One region of the Nocardia pseudovaccinii genome, then DNA from elsewhere that is predicted to be linked to it. Evidence: riboswitches for the same ligand, from Rfam matches in the RefSeq annotation. Region 1 holds a riboswitch; the other holds the start of a gene.
The links. A riboswitch is a leader RNA that binds a small molecule or an ion and turns the genes downstream of it on or off. The one in region 1 is predicted to bind cobalamin.
Positions count from the first base shown of each region.

Region 2: linked by a shared signal. The riboswitch ahead of metE (5-methyltetrahydropteroyltriglutamate--homocysteine S-methyltransferase) and the one ahead of ACQPZ2_RS03835 (CbtB domain-containing protein) in region 1 are both predicted to bind cobalamin.

Region 1 covers NZ_CP192074.1:846,496-861,712, reverse strand. The annotation lists gene ACQPZ2_RS03870 (hypothetical protein) at 433-1,152, shown strand; gene radA (DNA repair protein RadA) at 1,258-2,664, shown strand; gene ACQPZ2_RS03860 (hypothetical protein) at 2,775-3,455, opposite strand; gene ACQPZ2_RS03855 (carbonic anhydrase) at 3,577-4,200, opposite strand; gene ACQPZ2_RS03850 (A/G-specific adenine glycosylase) at 4,348-5,259, shown strand; gene ACQPZ2_RS03845 (alpha/beta fold hydrolase) at 5,266-6,018, opposite strand; gene mhuD (mycobilin-forming heme oxygenase MhuD) at 6,233-6,547, shown strand; cobalamin riboswitch at 6,613-6,765, shown strand; gene ACQPZ2_RS03835 (CbtB domain-containing protein) at 6,797-6,991, shown strand; gene ACQPZ2_RS03830 (CbtA family protein) at 6,982-7,764, shown strand; gene ACQPZ2_RS03825 (hypothetical protein) at 7,801-8,271, shown strand; gene ACQPZ2_RS03820 (response regulator transcription factor) at 8,346-9,038, opposite strand; gene ACQPZ2_RS03815 (sensor histidine kinase) at 9,035-10,330, opposite strand; gene ACQPZ2_RS03810 (ABC transporter ATP-binding protein) at 10,600-11,502, shown strand; gene ACQPZ2_RS03805 (ABC transporter permease subunit) at 11,499-12,359, shown strand; gene ACQPZ2_RS03800 (TetR/AcrR family transcriptional regulator) at 12,416-13,021, opposite strand; gene ACQPZ2_RS03795 (FMN-dependent NADH-azoreductase) at 13,123-13,767, shown strand; gene ACQPZ2_RS03790 (DMT family transporter) at 13,806-14,126, shown strand; gene ACQPZ2_RS03785 (OsmC family peroxiredoxin) at 14,419-14,859, shown strand; gene ACQPZ2_RS03780 (SHOCT domain-containing protein) at 14,996-15,217, shown strand, end outside.
Region 2 covers NZ_CP192074.1:2,645,619-2,660,835, reverse strand. The annotation lists gene ACQPZ2_RS12065 (pyruvate carboxylase) at 1-2,845, opposite strand, end outside; cobalamin riboswitch at 3,151-3,355, shown strand; gene metE (5-methyltetrahydropteroyltriglutamate--homocysteine S-methyltransferase) at 3,496-5,751, shown strand; gene ACQPZ2_RS12055 (nuclear transport factor 2 family protein) at 6,123-6,503, opposite strand; gene ACQPZ2_RS12050 (bifunctional 2-methylcitrate synthase/citrate synthase) at 6,598-7,716, opposite strand; gene prpB (methylisocitrate lyase) at 7,709-8,707, opposite strand; gene ACQPZ2_RS12040 (DUF1737 domain-containing protein) at 8,734-8,910, shown strand; gene prpD (2-methylcitrate dehydratase PrpD) at 8,919-10,433, opposite strand; gene ACQPZ2_RS12030 (short-chain fatty acyl-CoA regulator family protein) at 10,583-12,004, shown strand; gene recG (ATP-dependent DNA helicase RecG) at 12,076-14,349, opposite strand; gene ACQPZ2_RS12020 (DAK2 domain-containing protein) at 14,354-15,217, opposite strand, start outside.

The DNA.
Region 1 (15,217 bases):
GTCCCGTGCCCCTTTCGATGTTCACAGTTTAACATGCGACTCGGTAACGGCGCGATCAACTGTGCAGGTCAGGGCCACAACGAGCCAACCGCGGGGGTTGACAGAACCGGTGCGGTGTGCATTGCGTTGTGCCAGAACAGGTTATCGACCGGCGCGGACAGCACACCGGACGGTCCGCGAACCCAGCAGCGTGTCCGCCACCGCGCCGCCGCCACGCAAAACCGTTACCCAACGGATGCCGAGCAACGGGGTGTCCGAACCATCCATCTCTGGGAACCACCACGGAGCGAGTCTTACGAGCGACCGTTCGCGGCGGCGCAGGCGCGGCAATTAGACACAGCCCGCGCGCCCGCGCCGCGGAGGCTACTACTACGCTGCCTAGTTATTACTCTCCCTAGCGGAGTGAGCCCGGTCGACATGGAGGGACAACCCGTGACTGCCCTGAAAGCTGTGACCGCCTCGACAGGGGCGCGTCGTCGCATGGTTTCGGTTGCCGTGCTCGCCGCCGGAGCAGCGCTCGTGCTGTCCGGCTGTAGCGCAGGCCAGATCTCGCAGACCGCGACCCAGGTCGCCGCGGTCAACGGCAACCACGCCGACATCGACCGGATCTCGCTGCGCAATGTGCACATCGTCTTCCCGGCCACGGGCACCGACTACACCAACACCAAGGGCGGCAAGGCGATCATCGCGCTGTCGGTCGTCAACAACGGCGAGACCGTCACCGACGAGCTGACCAGCATCACCACCGACCTCGGCACGGTGAAGATCACCCCGCCCGCAGGCGCCTCGGCCTTCAAGATCGCCCCGCAGCAGACCGTCGTCGCGGCGACCTCCCCCACCAGCGCAACCGCCGCCAAGTCCGACGAGCACGGTGCGACGCCGAGCAGCACTGCCGCGCCGACCACCAGCGCCACGCCCGACTCGCACGGGGCAAGCGACAAGACCACCGTCGATCCGGAGAAGAAGCCGGGTCTGATCGAGATCACCGGTCTGTCCAAGGACATCATCCCCGGCCTCACCTACCCGGTGACGTTCAACTTCAAGCAGAACGGCACCGTGACCGTGCAGGTCCCGGTCGACGCCGGTGCGGTCACCGAACGGCACGAAGGCCAGACCGCCGCGACCGAGGGCGAGCACAAGGGCGGACACTGATCCGCTGACCGCCCCCGGGCAACGTACGGCTGTCGCGCATTCGCGCGGCAGCCGTTTTCGTATCTGTCGAGCCCGCTTGTCGGGGGTGGTACGTAAGGTGCGCCTGTGGCCAAGACCAAGTCGATCTTCCGATGCTCCGAATGCCGGTACGAGGTCGCCAAGTGGGTGGGCAAATGCCCGGACTGCGGCGCATGGGGCACCGTCGACGAGGTAGCCGGATCGGCGGCGACCGCGGCATCGCCGATCGGGCGCAAGGCCATGCTGCCGAGCACCGCCGCCGCGCCCATCTCGCATATCGATTCGAAGGTCACCAAGGCCAGGCCGACCGGTGTCGAGGAACTCGACCGGGTGCTGGGCGGGGGCATCGTGCCCGGATCGGTCGTACTGCTCTCCGGTGAGCCCGGAGTCGGCAAATCGACGTTGCTGTTGGAGGTCGCCCACCGTTGGGCCACTCAGCGTGAGGAGAAGTCGCTGTATGTCACCGCCGAGGAATCGGCCGGACAGGTTCGGCTGCGCGCCGACCGGACCAATGCGGTGCACGAAAGGGTCTATCTCGCAGCGGAATCGGATCTGTCGATCGTGCTCGGCCATGTCGAACAGGTGCGCCCGACACTGCTGGTGGTCGACTCGGTGCAGACCATGCTCGTGCCGGAGGTGGACGGCACCATCGGCGGCGTCACCCAGGTACGCGCGGTGGCGGCGGCGCTCACGTCACTGGCCAAGGCGAGCGGGATCGCGGTGCTGCTGGTCGGACATGTCACAAAGGACGGCAATGTCGCGGGCCCGCGCACGCTCGAACATCTGGTGGATGTGGTGCTGCAGTTCGAGGGCGACAAGAACTCCACACTGCGCATGGTGCGCGGCATCAAGAACCGATTCGGCAGCTCCGACGAGGTCGGCTGTTTCGAATTGCACGACGACGGGATCTCCTGCGTCACCGATCCGTCCGGGCTGTTTCTGCACCACCGCACCGATTCGGTATCGGGTACGGCGGTCACGGTCGCGATGGACGGTAAACGGCCGCTGGTCGCCGAGGTGCAGGGCCTGACCGTGCACACCGAGATCCCGAATCCGCGGCGGGCGGTGAGCGGGCTGGACTACAACCGGGTCGCGATGGTGCTCGCCGTACTGCAGAGCCGCGGGCGGGTGTTCCTCGGCAAGCACGACGTGTACGCCGCGACCGTCGGCGGCATGCGCCTGCTGGAGCCAGCCGCGGATCTCGCTGTGGCACTTGCCATTGCGAGCGCCGAACGCGATCAGGCGCTGCCGGTCGGCTGGGTCATCCTCGGCGAGGTCGGGCTGGCGGGCGAGGTGCGCCGGGTCACGGGATTGGAGCGCAGACTCGCCGAGGCCGAACGCCTCGGCTTCACCACCGCCCTGGTGCCGCCCGGCTTGGCACGTACCAAGAGCGGCATGAAGATCCACGAGGTGACCGACGTCAAGTCGGCCATCCGCCTAGCCGGTCTGCGCAAACAGCGCGCCGCAACCACCGAGACCGCCCCCGACTTCTGAGCCGACAATGACTCTCGGACAACCTGAGTGATCACGCACAGCCAGTGGCTATCACGCGCAAGCCATAGCCTGTGCGCGATGACCACTGGATATGTAAGAGCGACCGAGGGTCAGGCGATGTTGAAGGGTTCGGCGGCGCTGCGGAGTGAGCCCAGTTGGGCGACAACGGCGTACGCGCCGGGCGGAACCTGGACGCGGTCGCCCGCACAGTTGGGTTGGGAGGTCGAGCCCGACCAGGTGACCATGAAGGCCGCCTGCTCGCCGCGGTTCAAGGTGCGGACGTCGGGGGCGCCGTCCGGGTAGCAGTCGGTGCTCGACCATAGGCGGCGCTGGCCGTCGAGGCTGGTCACCGAGACCTGCTGCAGTCCGGAGCCGACATCGCGCGAACAGGCCGTGGACGAGATATTGGTGATCACGATGCCGAATACCGGATTCTCACCGGTCTTGTAGGTCGGCTGCTCGACGGTCACCTTCACCGCGAGCGACTGATCCGGACAGATACCCGCGGCGACCTGGCTGGCGCTCGCGGCCGCAGCGGTAGTGCCGGTGGGCTTCGCGCTGGATTCGCCGGTGGTCGGCGACGGCGTCGAGGAGGATGCGCCCGCGGGCTTATTCGTCGCCGACGCGGAACTGGTCGCGGCCGCCTTTGCCGCACCGGGCGAATCGCCGCCGCGCGTGACCGTCAAGACCAACCAGATCACCAGTGCGAGCGCCACGACCAGAACACCTACGGCGAGCGCGCGGCGTCGCCAGTAGATCTCCGGAGGCAGCGGTCCATTCGGTTCCAGCACGGAGTCAACGGTAAGGGCACGATCCGGTACAGCGACTCAGGACCCCGGCGTGTCGGATCGGAAAACCCGCGCGCGGCAGGTAAATTCCGCTCCCACCGCTGGATGTCTCGGATCGGCCGGATCAGACCAGCTCACCGATATTGCCGACGACCCGCTGCAACTTGACTTCGCCCTCGGCCAGTTTGTATGTGACGCAGGCGATCGCGCATTCACCCGTGGCAACGCGCTGCGAAATGATCATCGAGCGCTGCATGAGCAGCCGGCTGGTCTCCACCACATGCCTGGCCTCCATCTCGTCGACGGTGGACAGCCCTTCCCGGCGCCCGATCAGAATCGACGGCGTGACTCGCTCGACCACACTGCGGATGAATCCGCCGGGCACCTCGCCGCCGTCCAGCGCGTCGATGGTGGCCTTCACCGCACCGCAGCTGTCATGGCCGAGCACCACGATCAGCGGCACATTCAAGACCTGCACGCCGTACTCGATCGAGCCGAGCACCGAGCTGTCCACGACATGGCCCGCGGTGCGCACGACGAACATATCGCCGAGGCCCTGGTCGAAAATCAGCTCGGCCGCCACGCGGGAGTCACCGCAGCCGAAGAGGATCGCGTGCGGGTGCTGGCCGCTGACGAGCTTGGCCCGGTCGGCCGCGCCCTGACTAGGATGCAGCAGGTTGCCGTTCACGAAGCGTGCATTGCCCTCGCGAAGGGATTTCCAGGCACTGATCGGGTTGGAATCCGGCATACCGACCATTGTGCACATCGCAATGGTTACCAGCGAGTCCGGTTCGTTACGGCTCGGCAAATATCGACCGGCCGCAGGACAATAGGAACGGTGAGGGCAGTGTCGGAAGGCGGCGCAGCGCAACAGCGTGCAGGCGGAAAACCCAAGATCACGACGGGTGCCAACCGGGTGGATGCGGAATCGTTGCTGGACTGGTATCGGGAGACCGCGCGGGATCTGCCGTGGCGGCGCAAGGACGTCACTGCCTGGCAGATCCTGATGAGCGAGATCATGCTGCAGCAGACGCCGGTGGTACGGGTCGAACCGATCTGGCGGGAGTGGGTCGCGCGCTGGCCGGTCCCCTCCGCCATGGCGGCCTCGTCGCAGGCCGAGGTGCTGCGTGCCTGGGGCAAGCTCGGATATCCGCGCCGGGCGCTGCGGCTGCACGAATGCGCGAAGGTGCTCGCCGAGGAACACGGTGACGAAGTGCCGACCGATGTGGATGTGCTGCTCGGTTTGCCGGGTATCGGCGCGTATACCGCGCGCGCGGTGGCCTGTTTCGCCTACGGACAGCGGGTTCCGGTGGTGGACACCAATGTTCGCCGGGTGGTGGCGCGTGCGGTGCACGGGCGCGCGGAGGCCGGTAATCCGTCGTCGCGCGATCTGCCCGAGACCGAGGCGCTGCTGCCGCACCGAATCGACCATGCCGCAATATTTTCCGCCGCGCTGATGGAACTGGGCGCGACGGTGTGCACCGCGCGCACGCCCGACTGCTCGCGTTGCCCGCTGCCGCAATGCGCCTGGGTTTCGGCGGGCAGACCGGTCTCGGATGTGGTGCGCAAGACCCAGAAGTACGAGGGCACCGATCGTCAGGCGCGCGGTCGGCTGCTCGACGTGTTGCGCGACGCGACCGGTCCGGTCGAGCGAATCCGGTTGGATATGGCCTGGACTCGCGACCCCGGCCAGCGCGACCGAGCTTTGGACTCCCTGCTGGTCGACGGCTTGATCGAGCAAACCTCGGACGGGTTGTTCGCGCTGGCCGGTGAGGGCTGGACAATCGGGGTTTCGAGGCCGGGCTGAACAGCCTCATGCGGGAAGGTTCAAAACTTTCCGGAGGAAGGCTTCGACCTCGGTGCGGTAGCGCTCGGGTTGGTCGTCGTGCACCAGATGGCCCGCGTCCGGGATGCGGACGTAGGCGGCGTCCGGGTGGACGTCGGCCATCTGTCGCATCTGGCCCTCGGGGGTGATGGTGAATTCGCCCTCGATCAAGAGAACGGGCGCTTCGACCGCGCGCCATTGCGCCCAGAAGTCGCGGGTCCCCCACTCCTCGGAGATATCGCGGAAGGTGGCGACCGAACCGTGCAGGCGGTAGCCGTCGGGGCCGTGCTCGAAGGAGTCGAGGAAGTAGCGCCCGGCGACCGGGCCGAAGTAGTCCAGCACCGCATCGGCATCCGGAAACGGCTGCGGCCAGGACTCGATCATGGCCGCCCAGTTCGCTGCGGTGCGGCCGCGGAAGTCGGGGGCGATATCCTCGACCACCAGCGCGCGCACCCGCTCCGGATATCCCGCGGCGAAAACCCAGCCGTGCAGACCGCCCATCGAATGGCCGATGACCACCATGGGTTCGGAAATTTCGGCGGTGGCCGCGGCGAGGTCATCGATGAAGGCCTCGGTGGTCAGTTCCACGGGCGCGGGACGACCGTGACCGGCGGCGTCGAAGGTGTAGACATGGCCGAACTTGCGCAGCCAGTCGAGGTGATCGCGCCAGGTGCGGGCACTGCCCATCAGTCCGTGCAACAGCAGGATCGGCACCCCTGCTCCACCTTCGTCATACAACACTGTGACATTTTGCAGCGCGGCCCCCTGGTGTCTCGCATCCGACCCTTTCGAGCGACCTGCAAGCAGTCGCTAGCGGCGCAGCCGAGACTCGCGACTTCGTCGCATGCGCTTCGGCCGCTCGGCTGTGTCGATGGCCGCGCCTTCGCGCGGACGCGAGACGGGCAAGACTCGCTCCGTGGTAGCCGAGTTCATCGGCGAACGTATTGTCGAGCGCATGGCTGTTGTGAAGATCAATGCGATCGAGGTTCCGGAGGGCGCGGGCCCCGAGTTGGAGAAGCGATTCGCCCATCGCGCGCACGCGGTCGAGGGCTCGCCGGGCTTCCTCGGCTTCCAGTTGCTGCGGCCGGTAGCCGGGGAGAACCGGTATTTCGTTGTCACCCAGTGGGATTCGGAGGAGTCGTTCGCTGCGTGGCGCGACGGTCCCGCGCGCGAGGCCCATGCAGGCGAGCGGCAGAAGCCGGTTTCGACGGGTGCCTCGCTACTGGAATTCGAGGTCGTACTGGACGTCGCGGCCAAGTCCGCTTCCTGAAACCGCTGGGCAGACGCGGCGCGCGACTCGCCCATTCCGGCCTGGGCAAGTTACCCGCCGTGTTGACGGCGGGTGTGGACAGATGTCACAGTTCGAAATGACAAACGCGAGGGTGACGCGGTAATTCGGTGAAATTCCGGAGCGGTCGCGCCACTGTGTTCTTGCACCGAGTCCTTGGTGCCGGAAAGCCAGACACCGGCACCTTCGCACCGAACAACTCACGGGACGCGCATCCCTAGGAGGACTCGAATGGCTATCGCGCATTCACCGATTCGGGCAACTGATTCACTCGGCACGCTGCTCATCGCAGTGGGCGTCGTTCTTCTCGCATTGCTCACGCTGTACCTGGTCGGCTTCGACCAGGGCGTCATCTCGCGCAGCGGGATGTACCTGCATGAGCTCATGCACGACGGACGTCACCTGCTCGGTGTGCCGTGCCATTGATCGGATCGCTCAAGACCCTGCTGCTCCGTGGCCTGCTGGCCGGTCTCATCGCCGGTCTGCTGGCCGCGACAGTGGGCTACTTCGTCGGCGAACCCAAGATCGACGCCGCCATCTCCATCGAAGAGGCCAATACCGCCAAGGCCGCCGAGCACGCCCAGGAACCGGCCGGGCATACGCACGGTGACGAGGAAGAACCGCTGGTCAGTCGGTCCGGACAGAAGTTCGGGCAGTTCCTCGCGCTCGGACTCGCCGGGCTCGCGCTCGGGGCGATCTTCGCTTCGGTCGCGCATTTCGCACGCCGGTACACCACCTTGTCGGGGCCGAAGCTCGCGCTGGGATTGGCATCGGCCGGTTGGACCGCGATCGTGGCGGTGCCGTTCTTCAAGTACCCGGCCAATCCGCCCGCCGTGGGTGAACCGGACACCATCAACCAGCGCACCCTGCTGTGGTTGGCGGCGGTGCTACTCGGACTCGCTGCCGTCGGTATCGGGCTGTACGTCTACAAACTGCTTGCCGCGCAACTCGGTACGGTCCGGCTGATCGCCGGGGTCGCGGCGTTCGTCCTCGTCGTCGTACTCGGGTACGTCCTGTTGCCCGGTGTGAACGAGGTGAAGGACGACTTCCCGGCCGTACTGCTGTGGCAGTTCCGTGCCACATCGCTCGGCGAGACGGCCACCCTGTGGGCCTGCCTCGGCCTCGGTTTCGCGGCGCTCACCGAATTCGCCACGCGCGATAGCACTCCGGTACGAGAAACAGCCGCTACCGCGGGCTGATCCGGAGTTCGGACCGCAAAAGGCAGTGTCGGTCGCATGACCGGCACTGCCTTTTCCGTACAGCCACGAACCGACCCACCGCGCTCGGTTTCCGTGGCGTTCACCGGCCTCGTCGTCGCGCTGCTCTGCGGCGTCGGCGAGGCCATCACCTACACGGCCGTGCAATTGGACCGCCCGAACGCCGATATCGGCTCGCTCGCAACGGGTCTGGCCATTCGCGGCGGCATCTACCTGGTGGTTCTCGGCGTTGCCATCCAGATGGCGCGCGGTGCCCGCTGGGCCAGACTGGTGCTCACCTTCGGCATCGGCGTAATCGGCCTGGCCTCGCTGATCATCGAACCACTGGCAGCCACGTTGTCCGCCAAGCAAATCGGCGACCTGTTCGCCGACCTCACCGCATCCGCGGTGATCACCGGAACCTTCCGCACCGGGCACATCCTGGCCGTCCTGGTCGCCATCCCCGCCATGTACCACCCGACCGCGCGCCCCCACTTCCGGCGCACCTAGATGGCCTCGCATACCCAGTGCCTATCTCGCACCGGCTATTTGGTATGCGAAGTAGTCACCAGGTATGCGCAGACTCACTGCCACCGGGGCCGGACCAGGCCGGATTCGTAGGCCATGACCACGAGTTGGGTGCGGTCTCTGGCGTCCAATTTCATGAGGATGCGGCTGACGTGGGTGCGGGCGGTGGCAGGGCTCATGAAGAGGCGTTCGCCGATTTCGGCATTGGTGAGGCCCTCGGCTACCAGGGTCATGACCTCGCGCTCGCGGTCGGTGAGTTCGGTGAAGGCGGCGGGTGGGGGTTGTTTGGCATGGGCGGAGAATTCGGCGATGAGGCGGCGGGTGACGCCGGGTGAGAGCAGGGCGTCACCCGCGGCGACGACCCGGATGGCGCGGACGAGATCGGCGGGTTCGGTGTGTTTGACCAGGAATCCCGTCGCACCCGCGCGCATTGCTTCGAAGACGTATTCATCGAGTTCGAAGGTGGTCAGCACGACCACCTTCACCTCGGCGAGTTTCGGATCCTCGGCGATCATCCTGGTGGCGGCAAGGCCGTCCAGGACCGGCATTCTGATATCCATCAGGACCACGTCGGGGGTCAGGCTGCGGGTCATGCGGACGGCCTGTTCGCCGTTGTCGGCCTCACCCACCACCTCGATGTCCTCCTGCGCGTCGAGCAGGGCGGCGAAACCGCCGCGCACCAGGGCTTGGTCGTCGGCAACCAATACCCGGACAGGCCCGCCCGTGTCCCTCGAATTGCCGCCGTTCATCGCGCCTCCTCCTGAGCCCCCACCTGGGTCGGTAGCCGGGCCACCACGCGGAATCCGCCACTCGGCCGCGGACCCGCGATGAGCTGGCCGCCCAGGGCGTGTGCGCGCTCGCGCATGCCGAGAATGCCATTGCCGCCGCTCGCTCCGGACTTCGATTGTGTGCCGGTGGCGCGAGCGTTGTCGATGGTGATCTCGACCGAATCGGCGGCATAGCGGATGGTTACCGCGGCCGGTGCGCCAGGCGCGTGGCGGACCACATTGGTCAGCGATTCCTGGATGATGCGGGCCGCCGCCACATCGACGACGCTGGGCAGTTTGTGTGCGGTGCCGATAATGCGGGTGTCGACCGTGAGACCGGCGGCGCGGGTGCGCTGCAGCAGTGCGTCCAGGTCCTCGATGCTCGGGGCCGGGCTCCGCGGGGCGGGCGGCGGCGGAGCTTCGACGCTGCGGGCATCCGAATTATCTCGGGCCCGCTCGGAATCGGGGCGTGCGGGCGCGGATTCCGGCTCGACCTCCGAGTCGCGCACTTCGGCCGCGCTGCCACTGCGGATCGAGTGCAACAGCGTATGCACCTCGGCCAACGCATCCTTACTCGCCGCTTTGATTGCCGCGAGCGCCGATTCGGCCTGTTCCGGTTTCCTGTCGAAGAGCTCCAGCGCCACCGAGGACTGCACATTGATCAGCGAAAGACTATGCGCCAGTACATCGTGCAGTTCGCGCGCGATCGCGAGCCGTTCCTCGCTGGCCCGCCGTTCGCGCTGCGCCTCCTCATCACGGCGTGCCGCCTCGGCCCGCTGCCTGCGTGCCACCAGGACCGCTTGCCGCTGGCGGATCCCCTCCGCGATCGCGACCAGCACACCCAGCCAGGCGATCATGCCGAAGGCCAGCCACGGGTCGGCCGGATGCCCGACCAGCGCGGGCAGCGGCCAGACCAGCGCAAGATAGCCGATCGGCGCGAGCGGATATGTCCACCAGCGCGATCCGACGATCGCGGCAGTGATGAATGCGATCACCAGCGAGACGAAGATCGGGCCGTAGCCATAACCGCGCAGCAGGTACACCGCGCAGGACGCGATCGTCACGAGCAGCGCGGGCAGCGGGTAGGCACGGCGTAGCAATAACGCCACCGGTCCGATGAGCAACAGCACATAGCCGAACGCGTCGAGCGAGTGCACTCCGGTCTGGCGCAGGTTGGCATTGCGTCCTCCGGCGACCTGGATCGCCGCGACGACCAGCGCGAGCACCCAGTCCTGAACGACTGGGCCACGTTTCGATTCCCCTGGCGCTGTCACACTTGCAGCCTATTAGCCCGGACCGGCCACGACGTCCGCCGCGCTACGTATGCTCCCCGCCTCCCCGAGTATTTGCCGGGCATCGGCGCCGCAACGGTCGCGTCGCGGGCCGTCGGTCGAGGTGACCGCCAAGAGTGGGCGTTCACCTGCGCGCCTGCGAAATCGGTCGTCGCGCCCGCTGCCACGGCGCCTCGTAGGCCGCGGTACGTACGCCGAGCACCGCCGCGCGACGGATGCGTCACCCCTGGTCGGGGGCGGATTCTCGGTGCATGACAGATTCCGTCGTGGTCACCGCAGGGCTGACCAAACGCTATGGCACCCACGCCGCCGTCGACCGCGTGCATATGCATGTCGCACCCGGCGAGATCTACGGCTTCCTCGGTCCGAACGGCGCGGGCAAGACCACCACGCTGCGAATGCTGGTCGGATTGATCCGTCCGACCGAGGGCTCCGCCACCGTGCTCGGACATACCCCGGGCGATCCGGCCGTGGTCCGCCGCATCGGCGTCCTCATCGAGGGCCCGGGCTTCTACCCCTACCTCACCGGCCGCGACAACCTGCGGGTACTCGCGAAATACGGCGGCCTAGCGCGTGCCGACGTCGAGGACGCACTCGACCGCGTCGGGCTCGCCAATCGCGCCGACGACAAATTCCGCACCTACTCCCTCGGCATGAAGCAGCGCCTCGGCGTCGGCGCGGCCCTGCTCGGCCGTCCCGATCTGCTGATCCTGGACGAGCCGACCAATGGTCTCGACCCGCAGGGCATGGCCGAAATGCGCGAGCTCATCACAACTCTCGCCGGTGATGGTCATACCGTGCTGCTGTCCAGCCACATGCTCAGCGAGGTGCAGGAGATCTGCGATCGCGTCGGGGTGATCTCCGGCGGGCAACTGCTCACCGAATCCACGGTCGCCGAATTGCGCGGCGCCTCTTCGCTTTTGCTACGGGCCGAACCGCTCGAGGTGGCTTTTCCCGCAGTGCGCCGAGCGGTCGGCGAGCGCTCGGCCATGTTGACCGCGGGCGGTATTCGGATCGAGGCCGGTGCGGACAGCGCGCCGGTGGTCGCGCGAGCGGTCGTCGAATCCGGCGCGGATCTGCTGGAGCTGCGGACCGATGAAAAGTCCCTGGAAGAAGTGTTCTTCGAAATGACCCAATTGGAGCCTGCGAAATGAACGGGACCGTGAAAGACCTGATGGCGAGCACGAGAGCGGAAATGCTGCGGCTGCGTAAGTGGCCCGCATTCTGGATCATTCTCGGCACCTGGATTCTGCTGAATCTCACCTTCGCCTACCTGTTCAACTACCTCGCCTACTCCTCCGGCGATATGAAGACGATGTCGAACGGCGTGCCCAAAGACGTGCTGCTGCACCAGATGTTGCCCGCCGCGGTGCCGGAGGTGTTCACCCAGGGCATGGCGATGTTCGGTGGTGCGCTGATGCTCATTCTGGGCGCATTGACCATCGGTAGCGGATATGGCTGGGGCACTTGGAAAACCGTGCTCACCCAGGGTCCGTCGCGGACCGATGCGATCGGCGGTGCGCTGATCAGCTTGGCGGTCACGGTTATCGGACTGGTGTGTGCCGCGTTCGTCGCGGATATCGGGGTCGCCTCGGTTATCGCGATAACCCGATCACAGTCGCTCGCACTGCCAGACCTCGGCCAGGCGGTGTACGGAATCATCACCGGCACAGCGATTCTCGGGATGTGGACGCTGGCGGGCGCACTGATCGGGGCGATCGCACGCGGTCCCGCACTTGCCGTCGGACTCGGGCTGGTGTGGGTACTGGTGGTGGAGAACCTGCTGCGCGGTGTCGCGGCGATCTTCAGCCCGATCAAGGTGCTCACCGATCATCTGCCCGGCACCGCGGCAGGTTCGATGGCGGGTGCGATGCGGACCGTCGAAGGGCCGTCGACGCCGGGGGTGCTCGACATCCTGTCGCGGACTCAGTCGCTCATCGCGCTGGTGGTGTACGTGGGACTCTTCGCGGCGGGCACGACGTGGCTGGTGCGGCGGCGCGATATGGTCTGATCCCACAGGCACCGAAAACCGTTGGCGGACAACAGTTCGTCAGCGGTTCGGCGCATTCAGGGCTCGGACAGCACGGAGCGGGCCAGTTCGGCCAGCGCCGCCGCGATCTGCGCGGAAGTGAGACCCCGCGCCCGCTGATGCCGGTAGACCTCGGCGGCCAACGGCGCGAGCAGCGAATCGACCATGGCGTCCGGTTCCCCGACGCCTGCGGCCACCAACAGCGACCGGACGTGCAGGAACCAGAAGCCGTACGCACCGGTCGCGAACCGCGCGCCGCCGGTCTCCGCGCCGAGCACCAAATCCGCGTGCCCGTCCAATAATTCGACCATGGCGGCATAGAAGGCGGCGAGCCGTTCGGCGGGTGGTGCGCCGGGGCCGAGCGGTGGTTCGCCGCGCAACAACTGCTCCTGCAGTGCGCGTTCGTGTTCGTCGAGCAGTGCGACGGCGATCGAATTCGTATCCGGATAGCGGCGATACAGCGTGCCGCGTCCGACCCCCGCCGCCTTGGCGATGTCGTCCATCGTGACGGTGCGCGGATCTCGCGTTGCGAACAGTTCGGCGGCCGCGGCGAGCACCTTGGCCCGGTTGCGGGCCGCGTCCGCGCGCTCGGTAGGCACCGTGGGTTCCGAATGCCCGCCGAGCAGGTCTATATCGCTGTTCACCGGCCCGACTGTACTCGACTTTCCAAGCAAGTGGACAGATCGTCCGGTTATCGGTACGGTTCAACCGGACATAGTGTCCAGTTAAATGCACGGGAGAGATCGTGAGCACGTTGTTGCACCTCGATGCCAGCGCACGGCGTCGTTCCCTCAGCCGGGAACTGAGCGCGACATTCGCCGAGGCGTGGCGCACCGAGAATCCGGAGGGCGGCTATATCTATCGCGACCTGGCGGCTGACCCGGCGCCCTTCATCGACGAGGCATGGACCGAACTCTGCGATGCCGTCCTCGCCCAACCCAGCACTGATCTGAACCGCCTCGCCGAACTGGTCCGCACACCGCGACAGGCCGCCGCCTGGGCGATTGTGGAGCCGCTGCTGACCGAGGTACTGGCCGCCGATGTGATTCTGATCGGCACCCCGATGTACAACTACTCGATCCCGGCAGCGCTCGAGGCCTGGCTCGATCAGGTGACGTTTCCGCGAATGTCCTCGGGTGACAGGCGATTCGTTGTCGTCTCCGCACGCGGCGGGTCCTATGCACCCGGCGCCCCCAAGGCCGCCTTCGACTATCAAGAGCGCTATCTGCGCGATTTCTTCGCGGGCCATTTCGCCGTCACCGACACCGTCTTCGTCAATGCGGAACTCGCCAATTCGAGGCAGGACCCAGCACTCGCGCATCTGCGCGGCAAGCATGACGAGTCCTATTCGGCCGCGATGGAATCCGCGCGCTACCTGGCCAGCCGCTAGCGACTGCGCACAGGTCGCTCGAAACGATCGGAGTACCGATGAATTGGATCATTCTCGGCATCGCCGGACTGGTGGAGATCATCTGGTCGCAGAGCATCAAGCCGACCGAGAACTTCACGCGCCTCGTCCCGACCGTCATCTGCTTCGTACTCGGCGCGGTCGCGGTGTATCTGCTGTCGCGGGCCATGCAGACCCTGCCGGTCGGCACGGCCTATGCGGTCTTCACCGGAATCGGCGCGGTGGGCGCGATCAGCCTCGGTGTCGTGATCAACAAGGACCCGATGAGCGCGGGACGGCTGCTGGCGCTGTCGCTGATTCTCGGCGGCATCGTGCTGGCGCGCGTCACCAATCCGGAGTGAGCAGCTCCGGCGGTCCAGTCCGAACCATGATCGAACCAGTGTGGGGGCCAGATCTACTTCGGTACTCGACTTCGCTTGGCGCACGCGGGATTTGCCGATAAGGCGGCCCGCGACCGGAATTCCGAGGCCTGGCCGCTGGTACTCGAACAGCTCGATCAGCGCACGACCGAGCCCGCCTGACCATCACCTCCTGGTGCACTCGATTCGGACTGCTGCCTCCGCACGCGTCGCCGGGGCGGCGGGGGTAGGTTCGACTGCGAATTGTGATTCACACATCTTCGAAAGGACCGTGATGCCCACACGTACCGCGCGCACCGCTTGGACCGGTGGCCTCCAGGACGGCTCCGGCCAGGTCGAGCTGGCCAGTTCCGGTGTCGGCAAGTACGACGTCTCCTTCCCCAAGCGCGCCGCCGACGACGCCGACGGCACCACCAGCCCCGAGGAACTGATCGCGGCGGCGCACTCCTCCTGCTTCGCCATGGCCCTCTCGGCCCAGATCGGCAATGCCGGTGGCACGCCCGAGAGCCTGGACGTCACCGCCGATGTGACCCTCGGCCCGGATCCGGACGGCGGCTTCCGCATCAGCGCCATCAAACTGACCGTCCGCGGCCGGGTATCCGGCCTGGACGCCGACGGCTTCGCCGCCGCGGCGGCCGCCGCCAAGGCGGGCTGCCCGGTCAGCAAGGCCCTCGCCGGGGTGGACAGCATCACCCTCGACGCCGCCCTCGCCTGACTTCCCGGCTCCTCGCACAGCCAGCCTGTGCGAGGAGCCCAGTGGTTATGCGAGCGCCGCGTACGCGCACAGGCGTAGGGCGAATATCGTCGGCAGGCCGATGTCCGGGTGGCGGTGTCGGGCGCAGGGTTGGGTCATGAACATTTTCGCGCAACCCGAGGCCATGACCTTCTTGGCCGATCACTATGACGGCGGATGGCATCCCTGGCCGTTCTTCTGGATCTTCCCATTGCTGTTCTGGGCCACCGTCATCGTCTTCTTCGTATTCGCGCGGCGGCGGTTCCGGGGTCACCAGAGTGGAATCGGTACGCTGCGAACCGCATTCGCGCGCGGCGAGATCACCGAGGATCAATATCGG
Region 2 (15,217 bases), 1.8 Mb from region 1:
CGGCGAGTCCGGCCTCGTCAGCGGGGGTCAGCGGGGTCTCCGGCTTGGCCGGTCCGCGTCCGGCCAGTGCCCGGCTGCGGAACGGTTCGGGCCAGCCGCCCGCCGGGTTGCCGAGTTCGCCACGCAGGAAACCGATGACCGAATCCGGGATGTCGTAGCGGCCCGGATCGGCGGCGAAGCTTTCGATATCGACGCCGGTGCCGACCAGTGCGAGCGCGAGGTCGCCGACCACCTTCGAGGAGGGCGTGACCTTGACCAGTCGGCCCAGCAGCCGGTCCGCCGCAGCGTATTTCGCCTCGACCTCTTCGAAACGGTCGCCGAGGCCGAGTGCGATGGCCTGCTGACGCAGATTCGACAGCTGACCGCCCGGGATTTCGTGGGTGTACACCCGGCCGGTCGGCGCGGGCAGCCCGGATTCGAAGGGCGCGTACACCTTTCGCAGCGCCTCCCAGTACGGCTCCAGATCGCAGACGTTCTGCAGGTTGAGACCGGTGTCGAATTCGCTGTGCGCGGCAGCGGCGACGATCGCGGAAAGCGCTGGCTGACTGGTGGTTCCGGCCATGGCTGCACTCGCGCCGTCGACCGCGTCGGCACCGGCCTGCCAGGCGGCGAGGTAGGTGGCCAGCTGACCGCCGGGGGTGTCGTGGGTGTGCACGTGTACCGGCAGGTCGAAGTTGCTGCGCAGCGCGGAGACCAGGGTCGCGGCCGCCGGAGCGCGCAGCAGGCCCGCCATATCCTTGATGGCCAGCACGTGCGCGCCCGCGTCGACGATCTGCTCGGCGAGCTTGAGGTAGTAGTCGAGGGTGTAGAGGTTTTCGTCCGGGTTGGACAGGTCGCCGGTGTAGCTCATCGCGACTTCCGCGATGGCCGTACCGGTTTCGCGCACCGCGTCGATGGCCGGACGCATCTGGTCGACATTGTTGAGTGCGTCGAAGATGCGGAAGATATCAATACCGGTGTCGGTCGCTTCCTGCACGAACGCGCGCGTCACCTGCTCCGGGTACGGCGTGTAGCCGACGGTATTGCGTCCGCGCAGCAGCATCTGCAGACAGATATTCGGCACCGCCTCGCGCAGTGCGGCCAGCCGCTCCCACGGGTCCTCGAACAGGAAGCGCAGCGCCACATCGTAAGTCGCGCCGCCCCATGCCTCGATCGACAGCAGTTCCGGGGTCAGGCGCGCGACATGTCCGGCGACACCGAGCAGACCATTGGTACGTACCCGGGTGGCCAGCAGCGATTGGTGCGCGTCGCGGAAGGTGGTGTCGGTGACGCCGACGGCCTTCTGCTCACGCAGCGCCTGCGCGAAACCCTCCGGGCCCAGGCGCAGCAGCCGCTGACGGGAACCGTCCGGCGGCGGCACGCTCAGATCGATGGCGGGCAGCTTGTCGTGCGGGTACACCCTGGTCGGACGCTCGCCGTGCGGCTTGTTCACGGTGATATCGGCGAGGTAGTTCAGGATCTTGGTGCCGCGGTCGGCCGAACCGCGCAGGGTCAGCAACTGCGGGCGCTCATCGATGAACGAGGTGGTGACCCGGCCGGCCTTGAAGTCCGGATCGTCGAGCACCGCGAGCAGGAACCCGATATTGGTGGTGACGCCGCGGATGCGGAATTCCGCGAGTGCGCGGCTGGCCCTGGCCACGGCGGCGTGCAGATCGCGGCCGCGGCAGGTGAGCTTGACCAGCATCGAGTCGAAGTAGGCGCCGATCTCCGCGCCCAGGTTCGCGCCGCCGTCGAGGCGGATGCCCGCGCCGCCTGGGGTGCGGTAGGCGGTGATGCGGCCGGTGTCGGGGCGGAAGCCGTTGGCCGGATCCTCGGTGGTGATCCGGCACTGCAGGGCCGCACCACGAATGGCGACCTTGTCCTGGCTCAGACCGAGTTGATCGAGGCTCTCCCCCGCCGCGATGCGCAGCTGGGACTGCACCAGATCGACATCGGTGATCTCCTCGGTCACCGTGTGCTCGACCTGGATACGCGGGTTCATCTCGATGAAGACGTGGTTGCCGCGCTCGTCGAGCAGGAATTCGACGGTGCCCGCGCAGCTGTAGCCGATCTGGCGGGCGAAGGCCACGGCATCGTTGCAGATGCGTTCGCGCAGTGCCGGATCCAGGTTCGGGGCGGGCGCGAGCTCGATCACCTTCTGGTGGCGGCGCTGCACCGAACAGTCGCGCTCGAATAGGTGCATGACATTGCCGTGCTGGTCGGCCAGGATCTGCACCTCGATGTGGCGCGGGTTCACCACGGCCTGTTCCAGGAAGACGGTCGGATCACCGAAGGCCGACTCCGCCTCGCGGGACGCGGCCTCGATCGATTCGCGCAGCTGCGCGGGATCGGCGACCCGGCGCATGCCGCGGCCACCGCCACCCGCGACGGCCTTCACGAAGATCGGATACTCCAGCGCCTCGGATGCGGCCAGCAGCTCGTTCACATCGGCCGACGGCGCGCTGGACTTCAGCACCGGCAGACCCGCCGCCCGCGCCGCCTCGATCGCGCGGGCCTTGTTACCAGCCAGTTCGAGCACTTCGGCCGACGGACCGATGAAGGTGATGCCCTCGCGCGCACAGGCCGCCGCGAGGTCCGGGTTTTCGGACAGGAAGCCGTAACCGGGGTAAATGGCATCGGCGCCCGCGGACTTGGCCGCCTCGATGATCGCCTCTATCGACAGGTATGCCCGGACCGGGTGTCCCTCTTCGCCGATCTGGTAGGACTCCGCGGCCTTCAACCGGTGGACCGAGTTGCGGTCCTCGTACGGGAAGACGGCGACCGTCCCGATGCCGAGTTCGTAGGCCGCGCGGAAGGCGCGGATGGCGATCTCGCCACGGTTGGCAACCAAGACTTTCGAGAACATTGAACTAAGGTACCCGGCCCGGAATCGTGGTCTGACAGGGAAGTCCCATTAGCGGAATATTCACAACGAGTCCTAGCAGAGTTGCAAAGTTTTGTTCACCTCACCGACACATCTCACCGTCCGTCGCGGTCACAAGTGCGGGCGGGCGCCACTGTCGGCTCGAACGCATCTGGCGACAACTTCGCAAACGCGCGATACACCGAGTGCGGTGCAATTCGATTGTGCGGCCACCTATGCTGGTTAGCGCAGCTGGTTCGCCGTGCGTAGACGAGATGGAGCCCCGACGTCGCGTCACGGAGTCGAGTTCGCGGATCGGTGTAACCGGTGCGCGGACGAGAGGGAACCCGGTGAGAATCCGGGACTGTCCCGCAGCGGTATGCAGGAACGACCGCCGTCATCAGCACTGGGTAAATACCCGGGAAGCGACGGCCAGTAGGTGAGCCCCGTACGGGGTCGGCCAGAAGGCCCGTGCCCGCAAGTCCGAAGACCTGCCAGCCGTGTCGGATACGCCGTATCCGGCGGCCACCGCCTCGTGGATTGGGCGCGCGGACCTCTGTGCGATTGTCGGGCTCCATCGGTGCGCCGGCACGTCATTCGGTCTCCGCTAGCTCGTAGGGCGATGGTCTTCGATCTCAGCACTGGAGAAATTCGTGACTGTTACGCATAACCCGTTCACCGCGACGGTTCTCGGTCTCCCGCGGGTGGGGCCGCACCGTGAGCTCAAGCGCGCCACCGAATCCTACTGGGCCGGACGCATCGACGCGGAGCGACTGCACGCGATCGCCCGCGACCTGCGGCGCGCTCAACTGACCGAATTACAAAGCGCCGGAATGGATTCCATCCCCATCGGCACCTTCTCCTATTACGACCAGGTGCTCGATACCGCAGTACTGCTCGGCGCGCTGCCGCCCCGGGTGGCCGGAATCGCCGATCCGCTGGATCGCTATTTCGCGGCGGCACGCGGCACCGACACGGTCGAACCTCTGGAGATGACCAAATGGTTCGATACCAATTACCACTATCTGGTGCCGGAAATCGGTCCGGAGACGGTGTTCTCGCTGGATCCGGCCAAGGTGCTGGACGAGCTGCGGGAGGCGCTCGCACTGGGGGTTCCTGCGCGACCGGTGGTGGTCGGACCCGTCACCTTCCTGAAGCTGGCGAAGGCGGCCGGCGGTGCGGCACTGGATCGCCTCGACGAGTTGGTGCCGCTCTATCGGGAGCTGTTGCGGCTGCTGGCCGTGGCGGGCGCGGAATGGGTACAACTCGACGAGCCGATCTTGGTCACCGATCTGACCGCTGACGAGGTCGAACTCGTGCGGCGGACCTACACTGAACTGTCGGCCACGACGGATCGCCCCGCGCTGCTGGTCGCCACGTACTTCGGCAGGCCAGGTGCGGCGTTGAGCGGCTTGGCCGAGACCGAAATCGAAGGTATCGCACTGGATTTCACGGTAGACGCCGATCTGTCCGGTGCGCCGGCGCTGGCGAACAAGCTACTGGTGGCGGGTGTGGTCGACGGCCGAAATGTCTGGCGGGCCGATCTGGAAAAGGCTTTGGCGACGCTCGGCACGCTGCTGGGATGCGCGAAATCCGTTGCGGTGTCGAGTTCCTGCTCATTGCTGCACGTGCCGTACACCTTGGCGAACGAAACCGGCCTCGACGAGCGGCTGCGTTCGTGGTTGGCGTTCGGTGCGGAGAAGGTCGCCGAGGTGCGGTTGCTCGCGACCGGACTGAGTGCGGGACCCGAGGCGATCGCCGACGAATTGGCCACGGTCCGTGCCGCCCTCGCCACCAGGCGCACCGATCCTCGGTTGGACAATTCGCAGGTGCGGGCGCGGCTGGCCACGCTCGGTGCGGATGCGACTCGGCGGGCACCCGCGCAACAGCGACGGGCATTGCAAGCCGAGCGGCTGCGGTTGCCATCGCTGCCGACCACGACGATCGGCTCGTATCCGCAGACCTCGGCGATCCGGCTGGCGCGTGCGGCACTGCGCAAGGGCGAGATCGACCAGGCCGAGTATGTGCGACGGATGCGGTCCGAGATCGCGGATGTCATCGCGTTGCAGGAGCAGCTGGGCCTGGATGTACTGGTGCACGGCGAGCCGGAGCGCAATGACATGGTGCAGTACTTCGCCGAGCAATTCGACGGATTCGCCGCCACCGAAGCGGGCTGGGTGCAGTCCTACGGCACCCGTTGCGTGCGGCCGCCGATTCTGTTCGGCGATGTGGCGCGGCCCGCGCCGATGACCGTGGACTGGATCGGCTACGCGCAATCGTTGACCGATAAGCCGGTCAAGGGCATGCTGACCGGCCCGGTGACGATTCTGGCCTGGTCGTTCGTCCGCGATGATCAACCGCTGGCGGATTCGGCACGTCAAGTGGCGCTGGCGATCCGGGACGAGACTGTCGATCTACAGGCCGCGGGCATTCGGATCATCCAGGTCGACGAGCCCGCGCTGCGGGAACTGCTGCCGCTGCGCGCGGCCGATCAGGGCGAGTACCTGGAATGGTCGGTCGGCGCTTTCCGGTTGGCGACCTCCGGGGTATCGGATGCCACGCAGATCCACACCCATCTCTGCTATTCGGAGTTCGGTGAGGTCATCGATGCGATCGCCGGATTGGATGCCGATGTGACCTCGATCGAGGCGGCGCGCTCGCATATGGAGGTGCTCGACGATTTGAATGCCGCAGGCTTCGATCTCGGTGTCGGACCGGGTGTGTACGACATCCACTCACCGCGGGTGCCGAGCGTGGAGGAGATCACCTCCGCCCTGCGCGCCGCACTGAAGGCCGTTCCCGCCGAACGGCTTTGGGTCAATCCGGATTGTGGATTGAAGACACGTGGACCAGTCGAGGTCGAGGCGTCACTGCGCAATCTGGTCGCTGCTGCGGCAGCGGTGCGCTAAGCGGATAGTGCGCTCGTCCTCTCGAGGCGGGGGCGAGCGCATCTGCCCGGGTTCGCGCCATCTGGCAGGCCCCCAAAGCCCGCGCAGCCTGATAGCGCGGTGTGTTCACCGCGCTATCAGGCTGCATATCAATGAGATTCGGCCCCGGGGAAAGGCCGGAGCCGACGGCGCGGCGTGTACCTCTCACAACTTTCGCCGTTGCGGACCATCGGCCGCAGGCGCGACCGTGCGCTCAGTCCCCGCCGCCAGGCCGTATGACATTCCGAGCAACGATCCATGCGTAACCCCTCCTCATACGTCGCCATCAGATATCACCCCCGATGTCCTATTCGACGCATGGCCGACCGATTCGGTTCCGCCGATTCCCTCGACTATTCGGCCTCGGTTCCGAATGCGCGATTGATGGCGGCCATATCGAAGTAGTCGCGCCAGGCGGTGATGGCGCCGTCGGCGACCTCGAAGACGCCCACTACCGGCAGCGGTGTGTCTTTGCCCAGGCCACGCAGGATATCGGTGCGTTCGTTCATGACAATATTCCCGGCGGCGACCTGGTGGTGCACGTCGAATTCGATGGATTCGAAGGTGCTGAGGAAACCGGCGATGAAATCGCGGATGGCAGCGCGACCGTTGATGGGTTCCATCGGAATGTTGTGGTAGACGGCGTCTTCGGCGAAGAAGGCGCTGATCCGGTCCGGGTCGGGATCGGCCCAGCTGCGGCACATGGCGGTGACGATTTCGTCGGGGCTCGGCATTCGGTTCGCTCGCTTCCTTGCGCAGATGCGATCGGGCACATCGGTCGATTCGATCGCCCCGATTACACCAAACAATTGCTTGGTTGCGCCAGGATCAGCCCTGGCCCAGCAGTTCGCGCTGCGGCACCCCGACGTATTCGGACAGCGGACGGATCAGGGCATTGGCGGCGGACTGCTCGATGATGTGAGCGGTCCAGCCGGTGATGCGACTCAGCACGAAGATCGGCGTGAACATCTCGATGTCGAAGCCCATCAGGTAGTAGGCGGGTCCGGCCGGGAAGTCGAGGTTGGGTTCGATGCCGGTGGCCTCGGCCATGGCCTGCTCCAATGCGGTGTACATGCGCAACCAGCGCTGGCCACCGGTCACCTGTACGACGTGGTCCAGAGCCTCGCGCATCGTCGGCACCCGCGAGTCGCCGTTCTTGTACACGCGATGCCCGAACCCCATGACCTTCTGTTTGCCGGACAGCTTGGCGCGCAACCACTCCGCTGCCAGTTCGGGCTCACCGATCTCCAGCATCGTGCGCATGACGGCCTCGTTGGCACCGCCGTGCAGCGGACCCTTGAGGGCACCGATCGCGGCGGTGATCGCACTGTACATATCCGACCGGGTCGAGGTGACCACACGCGCGGCGAAGGTGGATGCGTTGAAACTGTGCTCCGCGTAGAGGATCAGCGAAATCTCGAAGGCGCGCACAATGCGCGGATCCGGCACCTTGCCGAAGCACATGTTCAGGAAGTTCTCGGCGAAGCCCAGATGTGAATGCGGCGCAATAGGATCCAGTCCACGACGGCGGCGCATGTCAGCGGCGACGACCGTGGGCAACACCGCGGTGAGCCGTAACACCTTCGCCAGCAATGCCCGATCACCTTGTCCGGCATCGAGTTCCGCATCCTCCGCGCCGAGGTAGCTGACCACGGTCCGGACCACGTCCATCGGATGACAGTTCTGCGGCATCTTCTCGATGAGCGACAGGATCGAGCGATCGATGCGTCGCTGGGCGCGTTCACGCTGACACAACAGTTGGAGTTGGGCGGCGTCGGGGAGTTCGCCGTACCACAGCAGATAGGCAACCTCCTCGAAACCGCAGTGCCGGGCCAGATCCTGCACGGTATAGCCGCGATAGGTCAGCGAATTCGTCTCGGGCACAACCTTGGAGATGCTGGTGGTATCGACCACCACCCCGGCCAGGCCCTTCTTGATTTCAGTCATCGGTCAACTCGCTCACTCCTCCGCCTCGCTGGCGCTCGGCTCCGTCGTGCGCCAAGCGCGCTGTGCTTATGGTTCGCTCGCTACGCTCGCTCACGGTGAAATTGAAGATTCCGGAATCGAAGTCGTTGTACTGCTGGTAGTCGAGTAATTCGTAGAGTCGCGCCCGATGCTGCATCTCACCGACCAGCCCGGATTGCGTTCCGGTGGCGGCGATTTCACGCAGGCCGCGCTCTACCGCGAACATCGCCAAGCGCAGCGTGGTCACCGGATAGATGACGGCGTTGTAGCCGAGATCCGCCAGGATTGGAGCCGATAGCAACTCCGACTTGCCGAATTCGGTCATATTCGCAAGCAGTGGAATATCCACCGCCGCACGGAACTTCGCGAATTCGGAGGCATCGGCGAGTGCCTCGGTGAAGATGAGGTCGGCACCCGCGGCGGCATACGCCTCAGCCCGATCGATCGCCGCATCCAGGCCCTCGGTCCCGCGCGCATCGGTGCGCGCGCAGACGACGAAGTTCGGGTCCCGGCGGGCCGAGACCGCGGCACGCAACCGACGGACCATCTCGTCTACCGGAACCACGGCTTTGCCGTCGAGATGCCCACAGCGCTTGGGATTGACCTGGTCTTCGATATGGCAGCCCGCGAGCCCGGCATCTTCCAGCAGGGTCACCGTGCGCGCCGCGTTCATCGGCTCGCCGAAGCCGGTATCGGCATCGATCAGCACCGGCAGGTCCGTCACCCGCGCGATCTGCTGTCCCCGAGCAGTCACCTCGGTGAGGGTGGTCAGGCCGATATCCGGCAATGCGAGTTCGGCAGATACCACTGCGCCGGAGACATAGACGCCCTCGAAGCCGAGCTCCTGAATCAGCTTGGCCACCAACGGGTTGAAGGCTCCCGGCCAGCGCTGGATTTGCCCGGAGGCCAACCCGGCGCGCAGTGCCACACGTTTGTCGGCAGCGCTCGTGGCGGCGGCGAGCAGTCCGGTCATCGCGACCACCGTCCTAGGCTGTGCACATGACCGAAGATCGTCCCCTGCGCTATCGTCTGATCACCAGCGTCGACGACGCCACCTTCTGCGAACGGATCAGCGGCCTGCTCGATCAGGGCTACCGGCTGCACGGATCGCCCGCCGTCACCTTCAACGGCACCGATGTGATCGCCGCACAGGCGCTGATCTGGGGCGAAGGGTAGCGCCGACATCAGAAGATCCCCGCGCGCACTTGCGGTGCCCGCCGCATAACCTCGGGCGAAACCGTGAACGTCAGCTGATCCAGTTCCCCGGGGGCCAACTCCGGCGTGCGCTGCACCATGTCGAGGAAACGGTCCTGCTCCGCGGGTTCGATCACGCCCTCGGCCAGCGTGCGGAACTTCGCGATATACTGCTCGCGCGCGAACGGCCGCGCACCCAGCGGATGTGCATCCGCCACGGCGAGCTCATCGACAATCGTCTCGCCACTCTTCAGCGTCACGACCGCCCGTGCCCCGAAGGCCTTTTCGTTCGGATCGGTGGCGTGGTAGCGGCGCGTCCATTCCGGATCCTCGACCGTCGAGATCTTGCGCCACAGCGCGACGGTATCCGCCCGACGTGCGCGCTCGGGCGCATAGGACCGCTCATGATGCCAGCCGCCGTCCTGTAGCGCGACCGCGAATATATAAGGAACGGAATGGTCGAGAGTCTCGCGGCTGGCGTGCGGATCGAACTTCTGCGGATCACCGGACCCCGTGCCGATGACCACGTGCGTGTGATGGCTGGTATGCAGCACGATGGTGGCGATCTGATCGAGATCGCCGATGCGCACCCGCATTCGGCGCGCGAGATCGATGGGCGCTTGGCTCTGGTACTCGGCCGAATGCTCTTTGGTGTAGCTGTCGAGAATGGCCCGCTTCGCCTCGCCTGGGCTCGGCAGCGGCACCTGATATTCCGCTTCCGGCCCACCGAGCAACCACGCGATGACGCCGTCCGCCCCCTCCCAGATCGGTGCGGGCGCACCCTCGCCGCGCATGGCCCGATCGACTGCCTCCACCGCCATCTTCCCGGCGAATGCGGGGGCATACGCCTTCCAGCTGGAGATCTCGCCCTTGCGCGACTGCCGGGTGGCGGTGGTGGTGTGCAGCGCCTGCCCGATCGCCTGATAGATCGTCTCGGTGTCCAGGCCCAGTAGCGTCCCGATGCCCGCGGCGGCCGATGGACCGAGATGTGCGACGTGATCGATCTTGTGTTCGTGCAGGCAGATTCCGCGCACCAGGTCGATCTGGATCTCGTAACCGGTGGCAAGGCCGCGGATCAACGCGGCGCCACCGCGACCGGTGTGCTGGGCGACGGCGAGGATCGGCGGAATATTGTCGCCCGGATGGGAGTACTCGGCGGCGAGAAAGGTGTCGTGAAAGTCGAGTTCGCGCACCGCGACTCCGTTCGCCCACGCGGCCCACTCCGGTGACACCCGGCGCTGCGGCGGCAAGCCGAAAACCGTGGCGCCCGACCGACGCGCATCCGGCTGTGCGAGTGCCTGCGCCCGCGCATTCGTCACGGGGCGGCGGACCAGCGCGGCCGCCGCGACGGCGGCATTGTCGATGATCCGGTTCACGATCATCGCGCTGACCTCAGCGGTCACCTCGACCGGATCCGCGGCGACCTCGGCAATTCTGGTGGCCAAATGTTCTGTGCGCGGAAAGTCCGCGGCGGCGGCGCGGGCGCGTACGATGTGGGTTTTCATCCATCCTCCGGTTCCAGACGGGCCAGCGGCCCTACTTCGCACGCTACGCAGGATTGATCTTCGGCAAAATCCCTTGCAATAGCAGATTTCTGCGGGCGAGAATCCTCCATTTTGCGATGATTGCGAATTCCGAGGGCTACCATCTTGCGGTGCGCAAGATGTACGCGGGCGCCCGACTGAGACGGTTGCGCGAGGAACGGCGAATGACCCAGGCGGCACTGGCGAAATCCCTGGATCTATCGCCCAGCTACCTGAACCAGCTCGAGCGCGACCAGCGACCGCTCACCATTCCGGTGCTGCTGAAGCTCAACTCCACCTTCGACCTCGACGTGCAATTCTTCGCGGCCGACTCCGATGCCCGGCTGGTCTCGGATCTGCACGAGGTGCTCGTCGATGCGGCGGGCGGTGACAGCGCGCCACTGACCGAGGTGGAGGAACTGGCGACGCGACTGCCGGAGGTCTCCCGAATCGTCGTCGCGATGCATCGGCGATTACGCGCGGCGACAGATCAACTCGATCTGCTCTCCGCACGGGTGGCCGCGCCGACGGGCGCACCCGGCGTGCCCATGCCGTACGAGGATGTGCGGGATTTCTTCTACGACCACCACAATCACATCGCGCAACTCGATCATGCGGCCGAACAGCTCTTCGAGGAGTGCGGCCTGAGCATCGGGTCACTCGATCGGCAACTCGCGAGAGTGGCCGAGGAGCGCGCCGGGGTCACCGTGCTGGTGCGCGGTGACGGCGCGGATCCGTCCATCCCGAAACGGCATTACGATCCGGACAGCCGCACGCTGACGCTGGCGCGGCGGCTGCGTCCCGGGCAGCGCGCATTTCAAATAGCCACGACCCTCGGTTTTCTGCTGTACGGCAAGGATCTGGATGCCGTACTCGCCGAAACACCGTCGCTCACCGGCGAATCCAGGACGTTGGCGCGCATCGGGTTGGCAAATTACTTCGCGGGCGCGCTGGTGCTGCCGTACGGCCGCTTTCTGCGGTCGGCCGAGGAACTGCGCTACGACATCGATCTGCTCAGTCTGCGTTTCGAGGTCGGCTTCGAGACCATCTGCCACCGGTTGAGCACCCTGCAGCGGCAGGGGCAGCGCGGCGTTCCGTTCTTCCTGGTGCGCACCGACCGGGCGGGCAATATCTCGAAACGCCAGTCCGCCACGGCATTCCATTTCTCGCGGGTCGGGGGCAGCTGCCCGCTGTGGGTGGTGCACGAGGCATTCGCCAATCCTGGTCGCATCCTGACCCAGATGGCGGCGATGCCCGATGGCCGACGCTACCTCTGGATCGCCCGCACCGCGCTGGCGGGACCCCACGGATTCAGCACAGCGACAAAGGATTTCGCGATCGGTCTGGGTTGCGATATCGAATACGCCGACCGGCTCGTCTATTCGAACGGCCTACACCTCGACAGTCCGGCCGCAGCGGTGCCGATCGGCGCGGGCTGCAAGGTCTGCGAGCGCCCCTCCTGCCCACAGCGCGCCTTCCCTCAGATCGGCAGCCCCCTCGCAGTCACTGAGCACATCAGCACGGATCTGCCCTACCCCCGAGTCCTGCGCTAGTTCCGGACAATTGATCACCGTGCGCTGGTGCAGGCAATCGTCGAGAAGGCCACTCATCAGCGCATTCTCGATCAGGACTTCGCGAGGTATTCGAGGCGTTCGGCGTCTACGGCGGCGTGCATCATGGTGGCCAGGCCTGGGTGGTGGTGTAGGCCCGGATCGGATTCGACCAGTTGGCGGGCGAGGTCTTGGGCTGCGGTGATGACTTCGAGGTCGTCGAGTAGGGAGAGCAGGCGCAGGGAGCGGGCGGTGCCGGATTGGGCGGCGCCGAGGACGTCGCCTTCGCGGCGTTGGCGCAGGTCGAGGACGGCGAGTTCGAAGCCGTCCGTAGTGGCGGCGACGGCGTCGAGGCGGGCCATGGCGGTGCCGGTCGGGCCCGCGTCGGTGATGAGCAGGCACAGGCCGGGGTGTTTGCCGCGGCCGATGCGGCCGCGCAACTGATGCAGCTGGCTGACACCGAAGCGGTCCGCGTCCACGATGACCATGACGGTCGCATTCGGCACGTCGACGCCGACCTCCACGACCGTGGTGCAGACGAGCACATCGATATCGCCATCGTTGAATGCACGCATCACCTGGTCTTTTTCATCGGTCGGGAGCCTGCCGTGCAGCAGGCCGACCCGGACGCTCGCGAGCGGACCGGTGCGCAGCATGTCGAAGACCTCGAGGGCGGCGGCCGTGGTCGGGCCTTCCTTCTCCTCTGCCTTACCCGGCTTCTTGCCGCTGCGGCTCTTGCCGTTCTCCTCGTCGTCACCGATGCGCGAGCACACCACATAGGCCTGCCGACCGGCGCCGACCTCCTCGAGGATGCGCTCCCAGGCCCGATCGACCCAGTTCGGATGCTGTTTGCGCGGCACCACCTTCGACACGATCGGCGAACGGCCGCGCGGCAGCTGGGTGAGGGTCGAGGTCTCGAGATCACCGAGGGTGGTCATGGCGATGGTCCGGGGAATCGGGGTCGCGGTCATGACGAGCAGATGCGGACTGGTGCCGGACTTCGCCTTGGCGCGCAACGCATCCCGCTGTTCGACACCGAACCGATGTTGTTCGTCGACGATCACCATGCCGAGATCGAAGAACTCCACCGCGTCCTGGATGAGCGCGTGCGTGCCGATCACGATGCCCGCCTCGCCGGTGACCGCATCGAGTAGCGCGGCCTTCTTCGCCGACGCCGACATCGAGCCGGTCACCAGCACAACCTTGGTCGCGTTGTCGGCGGCGCCGAGTTCACCGGCGGTTCCGAGATCGCCCAGCATGGCACGCAGCGACCGATAGTGTTGGGCAGCAAGGACTTCCGTGGGCGCGAGCAACGCGCACTGCTGACCGGCGTCGACCACCTGCAGCATGGCGTGCAGTGCGACGATGGTCTTGCCCGAACCCACCTCCCCCTGCAGTAGCCGGTGCATCGGATGACTGCGCGCGAGATCGTCGGAGATCTCCGCGATCACCTGCTGCTGCCCCTCGGTCAGTTCGAAGGGCAGGCGGGTATCGAAAGCCGCTGCGATACCGTCGGATCGGGGCGGACACGGCCGGGCCGTTCGCGCCTCCGCGTCGTGTCGCCGCTCGGCGAGGACCAGTTGCAGGGCCAGCGCCTCGTCGAAACGCAAACGCTCCCGGGCCTGTTCGATATCGGACTTGTGTTCGGGCAGGTGGATCAGGCGCAGCGCGTCGGAGATCTTCATCAGCGCGCGGTCGTCGCGCAGCGCGCTCGGCAGCGGATCGTCGATCGGGTCGAGCTGGTCGAGTACCTGCCGGACGCAGGCGAGCAGATCCCAGCTCTGCACTTTCGCGGTCGCCGGGTATACCGGGATGTACTCCCGTTCGAAGAACGAGACATCCACTCCCCCTTTACCTTTCGCGCTCTGCGCCAATCCGCGCAAGGCGCCCCCGCCGCGCACCGAGGTGAGGTTCTCGATCGAATCCTCTTCCTTCTCGGGCAGGATCAGATAGTCGGGATGTGAGAGGTTCCAGCGGTCCGGGCGCCACCAGTGCACGGTGCCCGACATCATGGCCCGGACTCCTTCGCGGACAAGGTAACTCACCTTGTCTCCGTTGAAGAAGGTGATATCGATCGGGGCGACCGAACCGGTGTCGAGGGCCACCTTGAGCAGTCGCCCCCTGCGGTTCTTCATCGGGCGCAGTTCGGTTTTGGTCACCCGGCCGATGACGGTGATGTGCGCGCCCTCTTCCGGCTGCTCCTGGGTGAGCGGTTGGCCCTGGGTGGCGTAGCGCAATGGGTAGTGCCGCAACAGATCCTCGACGGTGTGCATGTCGAAGGCATCGGCGAGCGGCTCGGCCGCCTTCACGCCGAGCAGGTGGTCCAGCCGATCGCTGAGTGTCGCCATATCCCTATTCCACCCCTATCTGCACCAGATCCGCTTGCTGCCCACCGGAATACACACTCACCTCGACGCCGGGGAAGCCGTTCGCGATATGCGCGGCCAGTTCGTCCGCGAGTTCGTCGGGGGCCGCCACACCCATCAGCAGGGTGACCAGCTCACCACCGAAGGCGAGCATCCGGTCGAGCAGGGTCCTGCCAGCGGTCGGCACATCCCGGTCGATCACCACGACATCGTGACCGACCAGCCCCAGCCCATCACCGGCCTCGCAGGTGCCGACCATGGTGAGCGCCCGTTCTGTCGCGGCACGCAATGATCCCCAGCGGGTCGCGGCCGCCGCTTCCGACATGGCGAACGCGTCGTCCACCGCGATCCGGCCGCAATCGTGCACCGCCAGCGCCGCCAACCCTTGCACCATGGACCCGCTCGGCAACAACAAGACGTCCCGATGCGCGTCACGAGCCGCAACACCGACCGCAACCAACTCGTGCGCGGGCAGCGCACCATTCGGCAGCACCAACACCTCCCGATTCGGCAGCCGCCGAATCGCCGCAAGCAGCGCCGCACTGGTCACCGGCCCGTCCCCACCGAGCACCACCGCGCCCCCGGCCTCGAACAGCGCTGCGGCGCCATCCCCCGATGCGACGGCCAGGACAGCGCGGTCTGCGGGACCGTCGTGATCGGGACCGATGGGCGCGGTTGTGCCGGATCCGATGGTCGTGCCGAGAGCCTCAGCACGCGCGGGTGTATCAGTGCGACCAACGCCTCCAAGCTGCACGGCGGCATCAGCGCGACCCGCAGCATCGGCGGCGACCCCATCAAGGCGACCAGCACCAATACGCGTAGTCGCGGCAACACGACCCGGCTGCGCGAC